2 regions of the Pseudomonas bijieensis genome follow, and region 1 is predicted to be linked to the other one. Evidence: riboswitches for the same ligand, from Rfam matches in the RefSeq annotation. Region 1 holds a riboswitch; the other holds the start of a gene.
The links. Region 1 has a riboswitch for cobalamin ahead of GN234_RS07360 (CbtB domain-containing protein). Riboswitches for the same ligand answer to the same signal wherever they lie in the genome.
Positions count from the first base shown of each region.

Region 1 (11,083 bases):
ACAGCTCTTCGAGGTACGGGCGCAATTCGCTGGCGCCCAGGGCGCAGTTCAAGCCCACGGAGATTGGCTTGGCGTGGGCCACGGAGTTCCAGAACGCTTCGGTGGTCTGCCCGGAGAGGGTGCGGCCGGAGGCGTCGGTGATGGTGCCGGAGATCATGATCGGCAACTCAACGCCCAACTCTTCGTAGACCCCTTGTACGGCGAAAATCGCCGCCTTGGCGTTCAGTGTGTCGAAAATGGTTTCGATCAGGATCAGGTCGGCGCCGCCTTCGATCAGGCCCTTGGTGGCCTCGGTGTAGTTCTCCACCAGTTCGTCGAAGGTCACGTTGCGGTAGCCGGGGTTGTTCACGTCCGGCGACAGCGAGCAGGTGCGGCTGGTCGGGCCGAGCACGCCGGCGACGAAGCGCGGTTTGTCCGGGGTTTCCAGGGTCTTGGCGTCGGCCACCTTGCGGGCCAGGCGCGCGCCTTCCAGGTTCAGCTCGTAGGCCAGGCCCTGCATGCCGTAGTCGGCCTGGGACACCTGGGTGGCGTTGAAGGTGTTGGTTTCCAGGATGTCGGCGCCGGCATCCAGGTAGGCTTTTTCGATGGCGCCGATCACGTCGGGACGGCTGAGCACCAGCAAATCGTTGTTGCCCTTGACGTCGCTCGGCCAGTCGGCAAAACGCTTGCCGCGATAGTCCTGTTCTTCCAGCTTGTAGCTCTGGATCATCGTGCCCATGCCGCCGTCGAGGATCAGGATGCGTTCCTTGAGGGCTTGCTGGAGAAGATAAAGGCGAGCGCTGCGATCGGACATAGGACTACCTGGAAAAAAAGACCATTACGAAGGCCGGGATGATAGCAAACCTGTGCAGGATTTGATCATGATGGGGTTTTGCATGAATATCGCTCATGTTTGCAAGGCGATGCTGGCCCGGTAGAATCGCCGGACTATCTCTTAGGGACCCGAGACATGCCGTACCGCGTCTTATTCGGCAGTCTGTTGCTGCTGTTGTCTATTGCCGCAGCCGCCGGGAGTCCCGCTCCCGCGATCTCCTACACACGCGACATCCAGCCGATCTTCACGGAAAAATGCGTGGCCTGCCATGCCTGCTACGATTCCGCCTGCCAGTTGAACCTGGGCAGCGGCGAAGGCGCGGCACGGGGGGCGAGCAAGCTGTCGGTGTATGACGGCGAGCGCCGTCAGGCTGCCGATCCGACCCGTTTGTTCTATGACGCCTCCGGGCAGCGCGCCTGGCAGCGCAAGGGCTTCTATTCGGTGCTCGACGCCCAAGGCAGCCAGGCGGCCCTGATGGCACGCATGCTGGAGTTGGGCCACCGCACGCCGCTGCAGCCCAACGCCAAGCTGCCGGAAGACATCGTGCTGGGCCTCAATCGGGAAAACAGCTGTGCGCTGCCGGATCAATTCGACGAATACGCAGGCGCCCATCCCAGGGAAGGCATGCCCTTGGCCGTCACCGGCCTGACCGACCAGCAATACCAGACCCTGCAGCGCTGGCTGGCCGCCGGCGCTCCCATCGATCAGCAGGCCCTGGCCCCGAGCGCCGCCGAAGCCTTGCAAGTGGTGCAATGGGAAAACCTGCTCAACGCCCCGGGTGCCCGGGAGAGCCTGGTGGGCCGTTGGCTGTTCGAGCACTGGTTTCTGGCGCATATCTATTTCAAGGACGGCGAACCGGGGCATTTCTTTCAATGGGTGCGTTCGCGCACGCCCACCGGCCAGCCCATCGACCTGATCAACACCCGCCGTCCGAACGACGATCCCGGCACCCGCATCTATTACCGGCTCTGGCCGGTGCAAGGGGTGATCGTGCACAAGACCCACATCACCTATGGCTTGAGCGCGGCGAAGATGGCGCGGATCAAGAGCCTGTTCTACAGCGGCAAATGGCAGGTCAGCGCCTTGCCGGGCTATGGGCCGGAGCGCCGGGCCAATCCGTTTTCCACGTTTGAAGCGATTCCGGCGCAGGCCCGCTACCAGTTCATGCTCGATAACGCCGAGTATTTCGTGCGCACCTTCATTCGCGGACCGGTGTGCCGGGGACAGATCGCCACGGACGTAATCCGTGACAATTTCTGGGCGCTGTTCCAGGCTCCCGAACACGACCTGTACATCACCGACCCGAACTACCGCGGCCAGGCCACGCCGTTGCTGGCGATGCCGGGGCAGAACGATGACGTGGGCAGCGTCCTCAGCCTCTGGCTCGACTACCGGGACAAACGCAACGAGTACGAAGCCTTGCGCCGCGACAATTACGCCGAGCTTCCGGCGCCGAGCTGGTCGACGCTATGGGCTGGCAATGACAATGCGCTGTTGAGCATTTTCCGGCATTTCGACAGTGCTTCGGTCACCAAGGGGTTGATCGGGGAGGTGCCGCAGACGATGTGGCTGTTCGATTTCCCGTTGCTGGAGCGTACCTATTACCAGTTGGCAGTGAATTTCGATGTGTTCGGCAACGTCTCCCACCAGGCCCAGACCCGCTTGTATTTCGACCTGATCCGCAACGGCGCGGAGCAGAATTTCCTGCGCCTGATGCCGGCCGACTCCCGGGAAGGCTATCTCGACGACTGGTATCAGGCCGGCGGCAAGTTCAAGATGTGGCTCGATTATGAGTCCATCGACGACGACAAGCCGACCGCCCTCAAGCTCGACGAACGCGACCCCAAGCGCGATTTCGCCCGGCAACTGCTGGCCCGTTATGGCGACCTGAATGCGCGGCCCGATCCGATCAACCGTTGCGACGGCGCCTACTGCTCGCGGCCGAACATCGATCCGACGTTGCAAAACGCCGAGCAGGCCCTCAGTCGGCTGGTGTCGCGCCCGGCGGCGGGGCTCAAGGTGATCGACCAACTGCCGGAAGCGACCCTGCTGCGCATCGAAACCGCCAGCGGCCATCGTGAGGTCTACAGCCTGCTGCGCAACCGTGCCCACAGCAACGTGGCGTTCCTGCTGGGCGAGGAGGCACGCTACCAGCCGGGTCTGGACACGCTGACGGTCTATCCGGGCGTGCTCAGCAGCTACCCGAATTTCATCTTCAACATCCCCGCCGGGCAAGTGCCGACGTTCGTCGATGCCATGGAAAACGCCCAGGATGCGCCGGCGTTCGAGCGGATTGTCGAGCGCTGGGGCATTCGCCGCAGCCACCCGCAGTTCTGGTACTACTTCCATGACCTGAACCAGTACATCCAGGAGACGGAGCCGGTGGAAAGCGGCGTGCTGGACATGAATCGCTACCAGAACCTCTGATCGGGAGGCCCGGCGACGGAACCCGTCGCCGCTGGCTGCTTTCCCGACAAAAATACTGGGACTTTGTCCGGCGCGTCGATTGGCGTAAACTGCGGGCAAGCCTGCGAGGAGTTCCCATGACCGCTATTACGATTACCGATGCCGCCCACGATTACCTGGCCGACCTGCTGTCCAAGCAGAACACCCCGGGTATCGGGATCCGCATCTTCATCACCCAGCCCGGCACCCAGTACGCTGAGACGTGCATTGCCTACTGCAAGCCGGGGGAAGAGAAAGCCGAAGACACCGCGCTGGGGCTCAAGAGCTTCACCGCGTACATCGACTCGTTCAGCGAAGCGTTCCTGGACGATGCGGTGGTCGATTACGCCACCGACCGCATGGGCGGCCAGTTGACCATCAAGGCGCCGAACGCCAAGGTGCCGATGGTCAATGCCGACAGCCCGGTCAACGAGCGCATCAATTACTACCTGCAAACCGAAATCAACCCGGGGCTGGCCAGCCACGGCGGCCAGGTTTCGCTGATCGACGTGGTGGAAGACGGCATCGCCGTGCTCCAGTTCGGCGGCGGCTGCCAGGGCTGCGGCCAGGCTGACGTGACCTTGAAGGAAGGCATCGAGCGCACCTTGCTCGAGCGCATTCCAGAGCTCAAGGGCGTGCGCGACGTGACCGACCATACGCAGAAAGAAAACGCCTACTACTGATAGGTGTTCGCTGCGGATATAAAAAACGGTGCCCGTGAGCACCGTTTTTTTATGGGCGCAGATCCGACCGCCGCCAATCCCTGTGGGAGCGAGCTTGCTCGCGAAGGCGTCGGCACATTCAACATCGCTGCTGGCTGATCCACCGCTATCGCGAGCAAGCTCGCTCCCACAGGGGATCCCGGTTGGCTCTTGCTGATCGAGTCAGGGCCTGTAGAGATGCGCATGTCCGGCGCGGTACAGCGACGATTCGCTGAACACCTCATTACCCAGCACGCGCCCCACCAGAATCAGCGCCGTACGGCGAAAACCCTTGGCCTGAACCTTCTCGGCGATATCGGCCAGCGTCCCCAGCACCCAATCCTGATCCGGCCAAGTGGCCCGGTGAATCACCGCGATTGGACAATCGGCGCCGTAGTGGGGCAGCAGTTCACTGACGATCTTTTCCAGATGATTGACCCCCAGGTGAATCGCCATGGTCGCCCCGTGCTGCGCCAGGCTGCTGAGTTCTTCCCCAGCAGGCATCGGGCTTTTGTCTGCGTAGCGGGTGAGGATCAGGCTTTGGGAGATGTCCGGCAAGGTCAGTTCGGCGCCCAGCAGGGCGGCGCAGGCTGAGGTCGCGGTGACGCCAGGGATGATCTCGAAAGGGATGTCCAGTTCCCGCAGGCAACGAATCTGCTCACCGATGGCGCCGTACAGGCTCGGATCGCCGGAATGCACCCGGGCCACGTCCTGGCCCTTGAGATGGGCGCTCTTGATCAATTCGATGATCTGTTCCAGGTGCAGCTCGGCGCTGTTGATCACCTGTTCTGCACAATGACCTTCGAGCACGGCCGTCGGCACCAGGGAGCCGGCGTAGATGATCACCGCGCAGTTGCGGATCAGTCGTTGGCCTTTGACTGTGATGAGGTCCGGGTCGCCGGGGCCGGCGCCGATGAAGTAAACGGTCATGACCGGCTCCTGTAGAAGGTGGGTGAGCGTTGCCCAGATGAAAATCGCTCATGATCCTGGGGGCGGATTATCGGGATTTACTCCACAACCGCCAATGCCAACGTGCTCTTGGGGCCTTTTTGGCGAGCGATCAGCAGCGTTGCGGACGTGGCGCCCAATTGGTCGGCCAGGGCCAGGGCGGCGCTTTCAGCGATGCCGTAGCAACCGGTCCGCTCGAAGGCGATCTCCGAGCGGTGACTGAGTCGCCCCTGGTAACCGGCCAACTGCTCGGCGCTGAAGCACGTCAGTGGCAGTGCCAGTTGCCCGGCCAGTTCCAGTAGGCCCGGTTCGTCACGCTTGAGGTCGATACTCGCCAGGGCCTGCACTTGATCAAGTGCGATGCCGTGGGCCAGCAACGCCTCATCGAGCAAGGCCCGCAGCGTACTGGCCGGGCAGCCGCGCTGGCAGCCCAGGCCGATCACCAGGATCGGCGCGGTGGTCATGCGTCGTGGTGGGCTTGGCTATCGCGGCGAAACAGCCAGGCGCTGATCAGGCCCAGGGCCAGCCAGAACGCGACGTTGGTCAACTGCGAGGCAATCTTGAACTGGCTCTCAAGCGCTTCGGGCGCCAGCATCGAGTGGACTTCGGGCTGCGGCGCACCAATGACGTGGGGCACCAGCAACGTCGCCACCCCCAGCACCTTGAGCAGCCAATGCCGACCGAAGGCGACCAAGGCAATGCCCACCGCCGTGGACGCCGCGGTGCCGATCCACCACATCTGCCGCTTGGCCAAATCGGCCGCCGCCGTACCAGGCAGTTCCGGCGGCAGGCCGAGGGTCGGCGCGAGGACAAAGGTGGCATAACCGGCCAGGCCCCAGAGCAGGCCCTGGGAGGTGCGAGTCGGGGCGCGCAAGGTGTACAGGCCCGCCAGCATCAGGGCAAAACCCACCGCGACCACCAGGTTGCCGCCGGTGGTGGACAGCACGCGCTGCCAGCCATCTTCCGGTTCCCAGGCCTCGGCATCATGGGTGTGAGCCACGCCGTCGGCGTGTTCATGGACCTCGGTCGCCGGGGCCTTCTCGAAGGTTTCCGCCTGGAGAATCAGCGGCGATACCCAGAAACTTTGCAGCAGGGTCAGCAGCAGGGCGGCCAGCAAGCCGCTGAAACCGGCGGTCTGCGCGATACGCTTGATCATGTCGTCGGTTCTCAATGGCACGGGAAGGCGGCGCTGTGGCGGGTGTCGTGGGCCGCGTTGTGCACCGCTTCGATGTGGGAGAAACCGGCGAAATAGACCAGGCCGGCACCCAGGATCGAGGCGAAGATCGCAGCGCTCAGGCGTTGGCTCAGGGTGGTGGTGCTGCTGGCGGTGCGGGCGGTGCTGCTGATAGTCGACATGGCGCTTCCCTCTGTTCTTGTTCAGTGGGTGATACGAGCGCAATGAAACCCCGGGCGAAAGCCCGCCAAGGTTCGAACAGCGCCCGCCCACCGCGGGTTTGTTGATGCATGAGTCATGGGCCGGTCTCCGGGCTTGCGAGGGGCCGGGCTTGTGCCTGGCCTGCAAGCGTCACCTTCCCATGTCGAAAGACACAGTGGTTCAGACGCTTCGCTCGCTTACCGTTGCGGGGGCAGCACCGGACTGACGTGGCTTTGAAGTAAAGCACACGATTCACCGGTTTCCCGTTTCACCCTGTGAAGGGCACCCAAAACTAGGCGCACAGGAGAGCATGGGCGGGGGCGGGGCGTCAATTGGCAGGGGTTTCCAGATTGACATCGAGTTGAACCCATCGCGAGCAGGCTCGCTCCCACAATGAATCGCGTCGGACACAACAGTTATGTTCAACAAAGATCAACTGTGGGAGCGAGCCTGCTCGCGATGACGGCAGCCCATGCACCGCAGAACGCTCTGGAGATTGACCCGCCCCCCACACCCTGCGTAGCCTTGCGCCTTCGAGGTTCTTCGGCCTGTGCCGAAGCTAAGAAGGGAACGCGGTCCAAGCCGCGGCTGCCCCCGCAACTGTGAACGGTGCTGTTTCTGCAAGGCCACTGTGCATGCCCATTACAACAGGCGCACGGGAAGGCGCAGCAATCGCCAGTCAATGACTGGCCCGCCGTCAGCCAGGAGACCTGCCTCGACACAGATTCTCACTACAACCGGGCGGGGTGATCCGGTGGCGAAATCTTCCGCGCGTGCCTTGCCTGCGGTTGTCGTCCCGTTTGCCCGCCACTTTGCCAAGGGGCATCGGATGAAAACACTGGCCAAACTTCCCGTCACCATCGTCACCGGTTTCCTCGGCTCGGGCAAAACCACCTTGCTGCGGCACATGCTCGACAACGCCCAGGGCCGCCGCATCGCTGTGATCGTCAACGAGTTCGGCGAGCTGGGCATCGACGGCGAGATCCTCAAGCAGTGCTCCATCGGTTGCACCGAAGAAGAAGCCAACGGCCGCGTTTACGAACTGGCCAACGGCTGCCTGTGCTGCACCGTGCAGGAAGAGTTCTTCCCGGTGATGCGCGAACTTGTGGCCCGGCGCGGCGATCTCGACCACATCCTCATCGAAACCTCCGGCCTGGCCCTGCCCAAGCCGTTGGTCCAGGCCTTTCAATGGCCGGAAATCCGCAGCGCTTGCACCGTCGATGCGGTAATCACGGTGGTCGACAGCCCGGCCGTGGCCGCTGGTACCTTCGCTGCCTTCCCTGACCAGGTCGATGCCCAGCGCAAACTCGATCCGAACCTGGACCACGAATCACCGTTGCACGAGCTGTTCGCCGATCAACTGGCCAGCGCCGACCTGGTGATCCTCAACAAAGCCGACCTGATCAGTCCGGAAGACCTGGCCAAAGTCCGCCTGGAAGTGGCCGAAGAGCTGCCGCCGGCGGTCAAGGTCATCGAAGCCAGCAGCGGTCGCCTGCCGCTGGACGTGCTGATCGGCCTGGGCGCCGGTTCCGAAGAGCACATCGACGGCCGCCACAGCCATCACGACCATCACCACGATGGTGACGATGACGACCATGATCATGACGCCTTCGATTCCATTTCCATCGAGTTGCCCCAGGCCGACGAAAGCCTGTTGCTGGACGCGCTGACGCAACTGGTGGTCCAGCACGGCGTGCTGCGGGTCAAGGGTTTCGCGGCGATCCCGAACAAGCCGATGCGCTTGCTGATCCAAGGCGTTGGTACGCGGTTCGACAAGCATTTCGACCGCCAGTGGGGCGCCGACGAAGCGCGGGTCACCCGGCTGGTGCTGATCGGCCAGGCGCTCGATGCCGCGCTGCTTGAAGCGCAGTTGCGCGCCGCCCTCAGCGCCTAAGCCATGCACCTGCTCAGGACCCAGCCCGGCGGCTTTGTATCGGACGACAACATTGCCGACCTGGGGCAAACCCCCGCTGAACTGGTGATCCTGTGCAGCGGCGACTCCAGCCTGGCGCTGCTGGCCGAGGCGGCCAGGCAATTGCCGGACGATTACCCGGAGTTTCGTCTCGCCAACCCGATGCAGGTGCAGAACCACGCCTCGGTGGACCTGTACTTCGAGGATGTACTGCGCCACGCCAAGGTCATCCTGTTGTCGCTGCACGGCGGTATCGGCTATTGGCGCTACGGCATCGAGCGCCTGATGGAGCTGGCCGGGCGTGGGGTGAAGCTGATCCTGGTACCGGGGGACGATCGCCCGGACCCGGAACTCAGCGACCTGAGCAACGTGCCCATCGAGGATCGCGACCGGCTCTGGCAGTTCTTGCGCCAGGGCGGGTTGGGCAATGCCCTGGACCTGTTTCACAACCTGGGCAGCCTATGGTTCGGCCGCGATTATCCGTGGGGGGAACCGCAAACCCTGCCGCGCACGGCGATCTATCACCCCGCAAACACCAACGCCAGCCTCGGCGATTGGCAAGCCGACTGGCAGGCCGATCTACCGGTGGCGGCGGTGCTGTTCTATCGCTCCCACCTGCAAGCGGCTAACACCGCGTTCATCGACGTGTTCTGCCAGCGCCTGCAAGGGGCGGGGCTCAATCCGTTGCCGATTGCCGTGGCCAGCCTCAAGGAACCCGGTTGCCTCGCGCTGGTGGAAGATTGGCTGGATGAGGTCGAAGCCGGCGTGATTCTCAACACCACCGGTTTCGCCCAATCCAGCCCTGAAGCGCCGCACCTGCGGCCGTTTCGCCGCAACATCCCGGTGATCCAGGCGATCTGTGCCCAGGACAACGAACCCGGCTGGCGCGCCAGCGAACAGGGCCTGGGCCCGCGGGACCTGGCGATGCACATTGCCTTGCCGGAGTTGGACGGACGGATCATCAGCCGCCCCATCAGTTTCAAGGACCTGGCCTGGCGCAGCGAGCGCAGCCAGAGCGATGTGGTCTGTTACCGGGCCGTGCCCGAACGCATGGATTTTGTCGCCGAACTGGCCCGGCGCTGGACCACCCTGGCGCGCCTGCCCAACGCCGAAAAGCGCGTGGCGCTGATCCTTGCCAACTACCCGACCCGGGACGGGCGAATCGGCAACGGTGTCGGCCTGGATACCCCGGCGGCGGCGCTGAATATCCTGCGCGCCATGCAGGCCGAGGGTTATCCATTGCCGGGCGAACTGCCAACCAGCGGTACCGCGCTGATCCAGCAATTGCTCGGTGGCGTCAGCAACGACCTGGACAGCCTCGACTTGCGCCCGTGTCACCAGAGCCTGGCCCTCGACGCTTACCAGGCCCTGTTCGAGGCATTGCCCGAGGCCAACCGCCAGGCGGTGCTGGAGCGTTGGGGCTCGCCCGAGCAGGATCCGATGTTCCGCGACGGGCGCCTGATGGTCGCCGGTCTGCGCCTGGGCCTGACCTTCGTCGGCATCCAGCCGGCCCGGGGTTATCAGGTCGATCCAAGCGCGGTGTACCACGATCCTGACCTGGTGCCACCCCACGGTTACCTGGCGTTTTATTTCTGGTTGCGCCACACCTACGGCGTCCACGGGGTTATCCACGTCGGCAAGCACGGCAATCTCGAATGGCTGCCGGGCAAGGGCGTCGGGCTGTCGGAGAGTTGCTGGCCCGATGCATTGTTGGGACCGCTGCCGAATATCTATCCATTCATCGTCAACGACCCGGGTGAGGGCGCTCAGGCCAAGCGTCGTACTCAAGCGGTGATCATCGACCACTTGATGCCGCCGCTGACCCGCGCCGAAACCTACGGTCCATTGCGTAACCTTGAGCTGTTGGCCGACGAATACTACGAAGCGCAATTGCTCGATCCGCGCCGCGCCCGGGAACTGCAACGGGACATCCTGAACCTGGTGCGTGAGACGCACATCGACCGCGAGCTGCAACTCGATGCCGCGCTCGACAGCGATGCCGACGCAGCGATCTGGCTGCCGCGCCTGGACACCTATCTGTGTGATTTGAAGGAATCGCAGATCCGCGATGGCCTGCATATTTTTGGTGAGTCGCCCAGCGGTCGCCTGCGTATCGACACGCTGCTGGCGTTGCTGCGCATACCCCGTGGCGATGGCAAGGGCGCGCAGTCGAGCCTGCTGCGAGCGCTGGCCAAGGCGTTCGGGCTGGGTTTCGATCCGCTGGATTGTGCCTTGGCCGAGCCCTGGACTGGCGACTGTCCCGAGGCGTTGCGCCGGGTCAGCGCCGAGCCTTGGCGCACCGCTGGCGATACCCGAGAGCGCCTGGAGTTGTTCGCTGCGCAGTTGATCGAGCAGGCCCTGGATGGCGCGGTCGAACAATTGAATGTCTCGGGTTGGGAGGCGGTCAGCAGCATCATTGAAAACCTGCGATCCGTCGTGGCCCCACGCCTGGACGCCTGCGGCCCGGCGGAAATGCGCGGCTTGCTCGACGCCCTGGACGGGCGCTTCGTCCCGGCCGGCCCCAGCGGCGCGCCGAGTCGTGGCCGCCTGGATGTGTTGCCCACCGGGCGCAACTTCTTCTCCGTGGACGTGCGTAACCTGCCCACCACCACGGCGTGGCGTATCGGTTTCCAATCGGCGAACCTGATCCTTGAGCGGCACTTGCAGGATCATGGTGACCACTTGCGTCAGCTCGGCCTCTCGGTGTGGGGCACCGCCACCATGCGCACCGGCGGCGACGACATCGCCCAGGCCATGGCGCTGATGGGCGTGCGTCCGGTGTGGGCCACCGGCAGTCAGCGGGTCGATGATTTCGAGATTCTGCCGTTGAGCCTGTTGGACCGACCGCGGGTCGATGTGACGCTGCGGGTGTCAGGTTTTTTTCGTGA
Region 1 covers NZ_CP048810.1:1,745,876-1,756,958, reverse strand. Annotated here, with positions in the region: gene metH (methionine synthase) at 1-793, opposite strand, end outside; gene GN234_RS07385 (fatty acid cis/trans isomerase) at 950-3,241, shown strand; gene nfuA (Fe-S biogenesis protein NfuA) at 3,358-3,942, shown strand; gene cobM (precorrin-4 C(11)-methyltransferase) at 4,144-4,890, opposite strand; gene GN234_RS07370 (cobalamin biosynthesis protein) at 4,968-5,372, opposite strand; gene GN234_RS07365 (CbtA family protein) at 5,369-6,064, opposite strand; gene GN234_RS07360 (CbtB domain-containing protein) at 6,076-6,264, opposite strand; cobalamin riboswitch at 6,366-6,588, opposite strand; cobalamin riboswitch at 6,803-7,015, shown strand; gene cobW (cobalamin biosynthesis protein CobW) at 7,113-8,177, shown strand; gene cobN (cobaltochelatase subunit CobN) at 8,181-11,083, shown strand, end outside.

Region 2 (11,083 bases), 2.6 Mb from region 1:
TTCGAGCCGTCGATGATCTCGGCCTTCTCCACGACGCCGACGCAGAAGCCAGCCAGGTCGTAGTCTTCGCCTTCGTACATGCCAGGCATTTCAGCGGTTTCGCCGCCGACCAGGGAGCAGCCGGACAGTTCGCAGCCAGCGCCGATGCCGGTCACCACTTGGGCGGCGGTGTCGACATTCAGTTTGCCGGTGGCGTAGTAATCGAGGAAGAACAGCGGCTCGGCGCCGCAGACCACCAGGTCGTTCACGCACATGGCCACCAGGTCGATGCCGATGCTGTCGTGCTTGTTCAGGTTCAGCGCCAGGCGCAGCTTGGTGCCGACGCCGTCGGTGCCCGAGACCAGCACCGGTTGCTTGTAGCCGGCCGGGATCTCGCAGAGGGCGCCGAAACCGCCCAGGCCGCCCATGACTTCCGGACGCGCAGTGCGCTTGGCGACGCTCTTGATGCGTTCGACCAATGCTTCACCGGCGTCGATGTCTACACCGGCGTCCTTGTAGCTCAGGGAGGGTTGCTTGCTCATGATCCAGGCCTTTAGGGGGGATTTCTGGGTAACGACCGACCGCCGGGGCCATTGAATAACCGCTGTACGAATTATTCCGGATGCCCAGCCATTGCCGGTCTGCGAAGGCGCGCGATTTTATCAGGCTTGAGGGGCAGCGGCCATCCTCGCGCCGACGGGCAGGGACATATCCACGGAAAAAAACCGATATTTCTTATATTGGTACTGTGTAGCGCGTCTGTATAAGGTGTAGCGGTAACCGGTTATGGTGATGACAGTGCGAAACTTCCACCGGGCGTGTGAATGTTTTGCCGGGTGCTGTGGTCACAGCCATGCTCAATCTTCTTCACACGGCCTGTTCCAGCCGTTATGTCCGGGAATCTTCCATGCGTTTGTTCAAGTTCTTGTCCGTGGGCTGCCTGTCGCTGATCAGCCTGGCGAGCCATGCCGAAACCCTCAACGGCCTCTATCAGGTGTTCGAACCAGTCACCAGCCAGACGCCGGAGGAGCGCAACCAGGCGACCCTGCGCGCCTTGGATACGCTGGTGCTGCGCCTGACCGGCGATGCCAAGGCGGCCCAGAACCCAGGCCTGGCAGCGATTCGCCAGGATCCGCAGCAAATCATTCTTCAATATGGCTACGATGCTGGCCCGCCGGAAAGCCTCAAGGTCGACTTCGACCCAGCGAGCACTGATCGGGCCTTGCGCTCGGCAGGGTTGTCGCTGTGGAGCGCGAACCGGCCATCGATCCTGGGTTGGTGGCTGAATGACTCGGCCGAGGGTTCCAGCCTGGTGGGCGATGGCCAGGCCAGCGCCACGCCGCTGCGACGTGCCGCCCAGCATCGGGGCCTGGCGCTGCACTTGCCGTTGGCTGACCTGAGCGAGCAGATCGTCGCCACCGCGCCAAACCTGGAAGGCAGCGATCCGGCGCCGTTGCGCGATGCCTCGGAACGCTACGCGACGGACGCCTTGCTGGCGGTCCACGCCAAGGAAGAAGGTGGTCAGTGGCATGGCACCTGGCGCCTGTGGCTGGGGGACCAGCGCGAGCAGGGCACAGCCCAGGGTGCCGATCCTGCGGCCCTGGCCGATGCGGTCATGCTCGCGGTGAGTCAGCGTCTGGCGCCGCGTTTCGTCGCCAAGCCGGGCGTGGCCACCGAGCAATTGCTGGAAGTGCAGGGCATGAACCTGGAGCGTTACGCGGCGCTAGGGCGTTTGCTCGAGCCGTTCGGTGGGCAGTTGCAGCGGGTTGAAGGGGACCGGATCGTCTATCGGGTCAACGGCAGTGCCGAACAGCTGAAGGCGCAGTTGGCCCTGGCCAAACTGCAGGAAATTCCACCCGGCGAGGCCGTCGCGCCAGTGCCTGTGGCGCCGCCAGCCGCCGATGGTTCGGTCCCGGTTGCAGCGCCAGCGCCTGCGCCAGCAGCCAATTTGCGGTTCCGTTGGTAGGTTTTCTTTCTTTATATAGCTAGGAGTGGTTCATGGGCGATACGCGGCGTTGGTTCTGGTTGGGTGGGGTCGCCCTGCTGTTCGCGTTTATCTATCTGCTGCATCCGATCCTCACGCCGTTCCTGGTTGCGCTGTTGTTGGCCTATCTGTTTGACCCGGTGGTGGATCGCCTGGAAAAACTCGGCCTGTCGCGGACCTGGGGTGTGGTGACGGTCTTTGCGTTGTTCACTTTGATCGTGGTCGCGCTGTTGCTGGTGCTGATACCAATGCTCGCCAAGCAACTGCTGCGCCTGTACGAATTGGCGCCGCAGATGCTCGATTGGTTGCAGCACAGCGCGGTGCCGTGGGTGCAGTCGAAACTGGGGTTGTCGGACGGTTTCTGGAAGTTCGACAAGGTCAAGGCCGCCATCAGCGAGCACATGGGCCAGACCACCGACATAGTCGGAGTGGTGTTGAGCCAGGCCACGGCTTCGAGCCTGGCGTTGATCGGCTGGCTGGCGAACCTGGTGCTGATTCCCGTGGTGGCTTTCTACCTGCTGCGGGATTGGGATCTGATGATGGCCAAGATCCGCAGCCTGCTGCCACGTCATCGCGAAGAACGCATCATGACCCTGACCGGCGAATGCCACGAAGTGCTGGGGGCGTTCGTGCGCGGACAACTGCTGGTGATGGTGGCCCTGGGTTTCATCTATGCGGCTGGGTTGATGTTGGTCGGGTTGGAACTGGGACTGTTGATCGGCTTGATCGCCGGGCTGGCGGCCATCGTGCCGTACATGGGCTTTGTGATCGGGATTGGCGCGGCATTGATCGCCGGGTTGTTCCAGTTCGGCGGCGACTTGTACCCGATGGTGGGTATCGTGGCAGTGTTCATGGTCGGGCAGGCCCTGGAGGGCATGGTGCTGACGCCGCTGTTGGTGGGCGACCGCATTGGTCTGCATCCCGTGGCTGTGATCTTCGCAATCCTGGCAGGGGGCGAGTTGTTCGGCTTTACCGGGATCCTGCTGGCGTTGCCGGTGGCGGCGGTGATCATGGTGCTGGTGCGTCATATGCACGATCTGTACAAAGATTCGGACATCTACAGCGGCGCCGAAGACCCTGACCTGTAGGGCAAATGATGGGTGGGGTGTCAGGGAAACTGACGCTCCGCGCCCTTGCCGCTGCAAACCTTTGATTTTGCTCGTGGTCCGGCGCATTGTGCGGTCCGCGTCACGGGTATAAACTTTGCGCACTTTACACAGAGGCCACTAACGGTTCCTTGGGAACTGTTCAGTCAGCATGAAACCGATTCAGCTGCCCCTAGGTGTGCGTCTGCGTGATGACGCCACCTTTATCAACTACTACCCAGGCGCCAATGCCGCTGCACTCGGCTATGTCGAGCGGCTTTGCGAAGCCGACGCCGGCTGGACCGAGAGCCTGATTTACCTGTGGGGCAAGGATGGGGTAGGGCGCACGCACTTGTTGCAGGCGGCTTGCCTGCGCTTCGAGCAATTGGGCGAACCTGCGGTGTACCTGCCGTTGGCCGAGTTGCTCGATCGCGGCGTGGAAATCCTCGACAACCTGGAACAGTACGAACTGGTTTGCCTGGACGATCTCCAGGCCGTGGCCGGCAAGGCTGATTGGGAAGAGGCGCTGTTTCATCTGTTCAATCGGTTGCGCGACAGTGGTCGACGCTTGCTGATCGCCGCATCGACGTCACCGCGGGAGCTGCCAGTGAAGCTGGCGGACCTCAAGTCCCGTCTCACCCTGGCGCTGATTTTCCAGATGCGCCCGCTGTCCGACGAAGACAAGCTCCGTGCCTTGCAGTTGCGCGCTTCCCGACGTGGCCTGCACCTGACCGACGAAGTCGGGCATTTCATCCTCACCCGTGGCACCCGCAGCATGAGTGCATTGTTCGAGCTGCTCGAACGCCTCGACCAGGCCTCACTCCAGGCCCAGCGCAAGCTGACTATTCCTTTTTTGAAAGAAACCTTGGGTTGGTAGAACCTTTCCAACTAGTGGCTCTTAGCCTGCTTTGGACACGGCGAAACCCGCGGCCCTGCTGGGTTGCAGGCCTCGTGAGATTCAAAATGGGCTTAAGCGCTTAGATGTAAACGTAAAACCGAGAAGTCACATTTGCATCGATTGAATTTGCAAATGAGGTTGATAGAAGGCATAGTCTCGCCATCTTTACTACTTCAGCCACGGTCGTGCCCATGCTAAATCGCTTCGCACCCCTCGTGCCTCTCGCACTCGTTACCCTGTTGTTCGGTTGCGCTGCCCACTCTCCAGTGTCCCAGCAAGAGCAACAACCACAGGTCAAGAACTCCGTTACCGCCCAGTCTTCCTCCGTTGCGTTCCAGGAAGAAATGGCCTCCGACAAAGAGCTCGCAGCCTTCGCCGGCAGCAAGCCTTACCAGCTTCCAGTACTGGCCGACAGCATCCTGGAACGCGGCATGTCGTTGATCGGTACTCGCTACCGTTTTGGCGGGACCTCTGAAGCCGGCTTCGATTGCAGCGGTTTCATCGGTTACCTGTTCCGCGAAGAAGCCGGCATGAACCTGCCGCGCTCCACCCGTGAAATGATCAACGTGAACGCCCCACTGGTAGCACGCAACCAGTTGGAGCCCGGTGACCTGCTGTTCTTCAGCACCAACGGTCGTCGTGGTCGCGTCAGTCACGCCGGTATCTACCTGGGTGACAACCAGTTCATCCATTCCAGCAGCCGCCGCAGCGGTGGCGTGCGGATCGACAGCCTGGGCGACAGCTACTGGAGCAAGACCTTCATCGAAGCCAAGCGCGCCCTCGCCATGGCACCGACTGTGATGACTGCTCGCAAGTAAGCACACAGTTTGTAAGGCAAACTTAAAGTCTTACTTGAAGTTTGCCACATAGTCGCTAGAATCCTTGATCATTGATTGATGGCAATCCGCCTGCGTACTACGCAGGCGGATTCGTTTTCATGCCCACGGCAGAAAAGCCGCATCCAGATCAGGATTGTTCTGCATATGTCGACGTCGGCCCGCCTCGCTCTCATGTTCCTCGCCGCGCTGCTCAGTGCGTGTGCCAGCCGTACACCGCCGCCGGCACCGGTGGTCTTTGCCCCCTCGCAATCCTTTTCCCCGGCCGCCGAAGATGTGCTCTTCCGAGCGCTGGGCCTGGTGGGGACGCCGTACCGTTGGGGGGGTAACACACCGGATTCGGGTTTTGATTGCAGTGGCCTGATTGGTTATGTCTACCGCGACGCCGCTGGCATTTCCTTGCCGCGCTCAACCCGCGAAATGATCGGCATGCGTGCTCCCGATGTCGGCAAGGAAGCCTTGCAGACTGGCGACCTGATTTTCTTTGCCACCAACGGCGGCTCCCAGGTCAGCCACGCCGGGATCTATGTGGGCGAGGGGCGTTTTGTTCATGCGCCGGCCACTGGCGGTACGGTCAAGCTCGATAGCCTGTCCAAGGCTTATTGGCAGAAGGCCTACCTGAGCGCCAAGCGGGTGTTGCAGCCGGAGCATCTGGCGCGTAATCCCTGAGTTGTTGTTGCCCTGATCTGTGGGAGCAAAGCTTGCTCGCGAAACAGGCGCCTCGATCTCTGACAGACCGCATCGCTTCCATCGCGGGCAAGCCTTGCTCCCACAGTTCGGGCGGCGCTCACAAGGGTGTGTCGGCCTTATTTGCCTGACACCCGCCAAATCTTGTTCCCCACATCATCCGCCACCAACAACCCGCCCTGCTTATCGATCACCACGCCCACTGGCCGGCCCTGGGCTTTTTCGTCGGCATTCAGGAAACCGGTCAACACATCCACCGGTTGCCCTACTGGCTTGCCGCCGTTGAACGGTACGAAAATCACTTTGTAACCACTGTGGGGCTTACGGTTCCAGGAGCCATGCTGGCCGACGAAAGCCCCTTCGGTAAACGGTGCGGGCAAGGTGCTGCCCTCGGCGAAGCTCAGGCCCAATGAAGCGGTGTGGGGGCCGACGGCGTAGTCCGGGGCGATGGCCTTGGCCACCAGCGTCGGGTTCTGCGGTTCGACCCGGGTATCGACGTGCTGCCCGTAGTAGCTGTAGGGCCAGCCATAGAATGCGCCGTCCTTGACCGACGTGATGTAGTCCGGCACCAGGTCGCTGCCGATCTCATCCCGCTCGTTCACCGCCGTCCACAGCGCGCCGCTGCGGGGCTCCCAGGCCAGGCCGTTGGGGTTGCGCAGGCCCGAGGCGAAGATCCGGTGATTGCCGCTGGCACGGTCCACTTCCCAAATGGCCGCGCGACCCTCTTCGGCCTCCATGCCATTTTCCGCGACGTTGCTGTTCGAGCCCGTGGTGACGTACAACTTGCTGCCATCGCGGCTGGCAATCACGTTCTTGGTCCAGTGGTGGTTGAGCGTGCCCCCGGGCAGATCGACAACCTTGGTCGGTTGCGCCTTGATTTGCGTGTCGCCGTCCTTGTAGGGGAAGCGGATCAGTCGGTCGGTATCGGCCACGTACAGGTCATTGCCCACCAGGGTCATGCCGAACGGCGAGTTGAGGTTTTCCAGGAACACCGTGCGGGTTTCGGCGATGCCGTCGTGATTGGCGTCGCGCAACAGTGTGATGCGATTGGGGCTTGGCACTCCGGCGCCGGCGCGGCCCATGACCTTTTTCATCACCCAGCCACGGATGCCCTTGGCGTCGTCCGGCTTGGGCGGAGCGTTGGTTTCGGCCACCAGCACATCACCGTTGGGCAACACATACAGCCAGCGCGGATGGTCCAGCCCTTCAGCGAACGCGCCCACTTGCAGGCCCTGGGCTGGGGTTGGCTTGGCGCCTTCGGGCCAGCCGATGGCTTCGGCGATGTTGACGGTCGGGACGAGAGTCTTGTTCGGTTCGGGCAGCTTCGGCGCAGGCCCGGTGCCATCGGACACTTGCAAGGTGGAAGACTCGCCGCAAGCGACAAGCCCGGCGGCGAGGGCGACGATCAGGAGATGGGGTGGCTTGAGCATGCTGGCTTCCCTATGAATGCATGTAGTTATTCATAGAGGAGCGTAGACGCGCGATGGTTCAACTGTGGATATGGCAGTCAGTCAGGCATTGCTGTGGTGTCTATGGATGTTGTATCTGCTGAAAATCCAATGTGGGAGCGAGCTTGCTCGCTCCCACAGATCGTTCCTGAAGGAATCAACCGTGGGCCTGTTTGAACAGTACCGCGATGCCTGGGTGATAATGCCCGGCTTCGTTGCGCAACTTGCGATAGGCGTAAGGGAAGTACCAGGCCACGGCGCAGGTGTTCTCCTTCTGCAGGTCGTCGACCATGTCCTGCAATTCTTCGGGCGTGGCGCTTTGCTGGGCCTTTTGTGGTGAGACGAACAGGCAGCCCAGCTTCAGGTCGCTGGCGTAGCTGATGCGTTTGGCGTCGCTGGTGGCTTCCGACAGCGGTTGGGTCAGGTTCAGGTTGGTGACCTTGGGCCAGCGTTGGGTGGCTTGGATAAAGGCGCGCTCATCGGCGCCGGCGATGAACAGATCGGCGCTGACGTTGCGTTCGCCTTCTTCATTCTGCTTGCGGGTCGGCGCGCTCTGCAGCGTGACCATCTCGGCCATCCAGGCGGCAGCCGACAACAGGCCAAGGTTGGCCCGTTCATCGAACCAGTACGGGGTGTCGTTATCGCCGCGCACGGCGTTGTAGCGGTCGATACAATCAAACCAGCGTTCCAGCACCGGGCGCAGGAATTCCAGCTTTGGATTGCTGATGAGCATGCCTTGCATGTTTTTGCCCTCTTGTTCTTGTGATATCGGGTCATGATGCCTATTTGATATCACTTGCCGTAGCGTGGCACAAGATTGGCGTCATTTTATTGATCGGGGCCAATGTTTGGTGCATGGCCCATGGCGGCTTTAATTGACGCTCCACCCCCAACCCTCTAACCTTCGCCGCTTGTTTCAGGTGCTCTATGACCCCGGTCGATAGAGTGAAACAGGGAAGCCGGTGAGTGCACACGAACCCGGCGCTGCCCCCGCAACGGTAAATGAGTCAACGCTGTGCCTATGCCACTGTGTCGTCGACATGGGAAGGCGCGCAGCCAGGCATTGCGCCGCTCATGAGCCCGGAGACCGGCCTGATTCATCCAACGGCATCACGGTGGGCGATGCCAGGCTTGTTGCCGTCTTTTTTTGTGCCCGCCCGCCGTTATCCAATCCCAACGGAGAGCTCCCATGACCGACACCCCTGATCGCGACGAACGCCACCTGGCGCGCATGCTGCGCAAGAAAGCCGTGATCGACGAGCGCATCGCCAATTCGCCGAACGAATGTGGCTTGCTGCTGGTGCTGACCGGTAACGGCAAAGGCAAGAGCAGCTCGGCGTTCGGCATGCTGGCCCGGTCCATGGGGCACGGCATGCAATGTGGGGTGGTGCAGTTCATCAAGGGGCGCAACAGCACCGGTGAAGAGCTGTTTTTCCGCCGGTTCCCGGAGCAGGTACGTTTTCATGTGATGGGCGAAGGGTTTACCTGGGAAACCCAGGACCGCCAGCGCGACATCGCCGCCGCTGAAACTGCCTGGGCCGTATCGCGGCAATTGCTCAGCGATCCGTCCATTGGCCTGGTGGTGCTTGATGAGCTCAATATCGCCCTCAAGCACGGTTACCTCGACCTCGATCAGGTGTTGAGCGATCTGCAGGCCCGTCCGCCGATGCAGCATGTGGTGGTGACCGGTCGCGGCGCCAAGCCGGAGATGATCGAGCTGGCCGACACCGTGACTGAAATGGGCATGATCAAGCATGCGTTCCAGGCGGGCATCAAGGCGCAGAAAGGCGTCGAACTGTGAGTGATGCTCGCCACTGCCCGGCAGTGCTGATCGCCGCTCCGGCCTCGGGACAAGGCAAGACCACCGTCACCGCGGCGCTGGCCCGGTTGCATCGCAACCAGGGACGCAAGGTGCGCGTCTTCAAGTGCGGCCCGGACTTCCTCGACCCGATGATCCTGGAGCGGGCCAGCGGCGCGCCGGTCTATCAATTGGACATGTGGATGGTCGGCGAGCAGGAGAGCCGTCGGCTGTTGTGGGAGGCCGCCGCTGAAGCAGACCTGATCCTGATCGAAGGGGTGATGGGGCTGTTCGACGGTACCCCGTCCAGCGCTGACCTGGCGCGGCATTTTGGCGTGCCGGTGCTGGCGGTGATCGACGGCACGGCCATGGCCCAGACTTTCGGCGCCCTGGCCCTTGGCCTGGCGCGTTATCAGCCGGACTTGCCATTCGCCGGAGTATTGGCCAACCGCGTCGGCACCCTGCGCCACGCACAATTGCTCGAAGGCAGCCTGACCGAAGGCCTGCGCTGGTACGGCGCGTTGTCCCGGGAAACCGGCATCGAATTGCCCAGCCGTCATCTCGGCCTGGTCCAGGCCCGTGAATTGAATGACCTCGACCTGCGCCTCGACGCGGCGGCCGAGGCCTTGGCCGGCAGTTGCGAAGTAGAGCTGCCGCCAGCGGTGGCATTCGCCGCGCCCGAGGTGATCGCTGTTGAGCCGTGGCTCGCTGGGGTACGCATCGCCGTGGCCCGTGACGAAGCGTTCGCCTTCACCTATGGCGCAAGCCTTGATCTGCTGCGGGCCATGGGCGCGCAATTGAGCTTCTTTTCGCCGATCCATGACAGCGAGCTACCCGAGGCGGACAGCCTGTATCTGCCCGGCGGTTATCCGGAACTGCACCACGTCGCGCTGGCCCGGAACACGGCGATGCTGGCGGCGATCCGTGCCCATCATGCCGCCGACAAACCGTTGCTCGCCGAATGCGGCGGCATGTTGTACCTGCTCGATTCATTGACCGATGTCGACGGCGTGCGCGCCGAACTGCTGGGTTTGCTGGCCGGCGATGCGCAGATGCAGAAGCGCCTGGCGGCCCTGGCGCTGCAATCGGTGGATTTGCCGGAAGGCAACCTGCGTGGGCACACCTATCATCACTCCCTGACCAGCACCGAGGTTGAACCGATTGCCCGTGGGCATAGCCCCAATGGCGGGAGAGGAGCGGAGGCGGTATTCCGGCAGGGGCGGATGACGGCTTCCTATGTGCATTTTTATTTTCCGTCGAATCCGCGGGCGATTGCCGGGTTGTTTGCGCCTGATCCTGAGACCGCTATCGCGAGCAGGCTCGCTCCCACAGGGGATTGTGTGATCTCAAGTGCTGCGCTAGCCAGTGTGGGAGCGAGCTTGCTCGCGAAGAGGCCATGACAGATACCGCTTTCTCCCAGACCGAACGCGAAGCGGTCTACCGCGCCATCGCCGAACGTCGTGACATGCGTCACTTCACCGGCGGCACGGTCGAACCGGCCCTGCTGCGCCGTCTGCTGGAAGCCGCGCACCAGGCCCCCAGCGTCGGCCTGATGCAACCATGGCGATTCATTCGCATCAGCGACCGCGCCTTGCGTGGGCAGATCCGCCAACTGGTGGAGCAGGAACGCGTCCGCACCGCCGAGGCCCTGGGCGAGCGCAGCGATGAGTTCATGAAGCTCAAGGTCGAAGGCATCGACGATTGCGCCGAAGTGCTGGTGGCGGCGTTGATGGATGATCGCGAGCGGCACATCTTCGGTCGCCGGACCTTGCCGGAAATGGACCTGGCCTCGCTGTCCTGCGCAATCCAGAATCTGTGGCTGGCCTCTCGCGCTGAAGGGTTGGGGATGGGCTGGGTATCGCTGTTCGAACCCCAGGCCCTGGCCGACCTGCTGGGCCTGCCCGTCGGGGCCAAGCCGCTGGCGGTACTCTGTCTGGGCCCGGTCGAGGGATTTTATCCGGCGCCAATGCTCGCCCTGGAAGGTTGGGCGCAGCCGCGTCCGCTCAGTGAACTGCTGTATGAAAACCATTGGGGTGTGAGCCCATGAGTGTGGCGTTGCTCAGTGCCGCTGCGGTGGCGCTGGATGCGCTGTTGGGCGAGCCCCGGCGCTGGCATCCGTTGGTGGCGTTCGGTGGCTTTGCCGATCGCATCGAACAACGCTTCAATTCCGGCGGGCGCGGCTGGCGCAGCCACGGGGTGACGGCGTGGATCATCGCCGTGGTGCCGCTGACCCTGCTGGCCACGGCTCTGTCCTGGGCGCCTGTGGTGGGTTGGCTGGTGGAGATCCTGGCGTTGTACTGTGCCCTCGGCCTGCGCAGCCTTGGCGAACATGTCGAGCCGGTGGCGCGGGCGCTGCGCAGTGGTGATC
Region 2 covers NZ_CP048810.1:5,840,921-5,852,003, forward strand. Annotated here, with positions in the region: gene purM (phosphoribosylformylglycinamidine cyclo-ligase) at 1-521, opposite strand, end outside; gene GN234_RS25840 (DUF2066 domain-containing protein) at 887-1,945, shown strand; gene GN234_RS25845 (AI-2E family transporter) at 1,978-3,051, shown strand; gene hda (DnaA regulatory inactivator Hda) at 3,221-3,925, shown strand; gene GN234_RS25855 (C40 family peptidase) at 4,138-4,764, shown strand; gene GN234_RS25860 (C40 family peptidase) at 4,930-5,451, shown strand; gene GN234_RS25865 (PQQ-dependent sugar dehydrogenase) at 5,589-6,899, opposite strand; gene GN234_RS25870 (hypothetical protein) at 7,075-7,659, opposite strand; cobalamin riboswitch at 7,819-8,027, shown strand; gene cobO (cob(I)yrinic acid a,c-diamide adenosyltransferase) at 8,107-8,718, shown strand; gene GN234_RS25880 (cobyrinate a,c-diamide synthase) at 8,715-10,115, shown strand; gene bluB (5,6-dimethylbenzimidazole synthase) at 10,112-10,762, shown strand; gene cbiB (adenosylcobinamide-phosphate synthase CbiB) at 10,759-11,083, shown strand, end outside.
Region 2: linked by a shared signal. The riboswitch ahead of cobO (cob(I)yrinic acid a,c-diamide adenosyltransferase) and the one ahead of GN234_RS07360 (CbtB domain-containing protein) in region 1 are both predicted to bind cobalamin.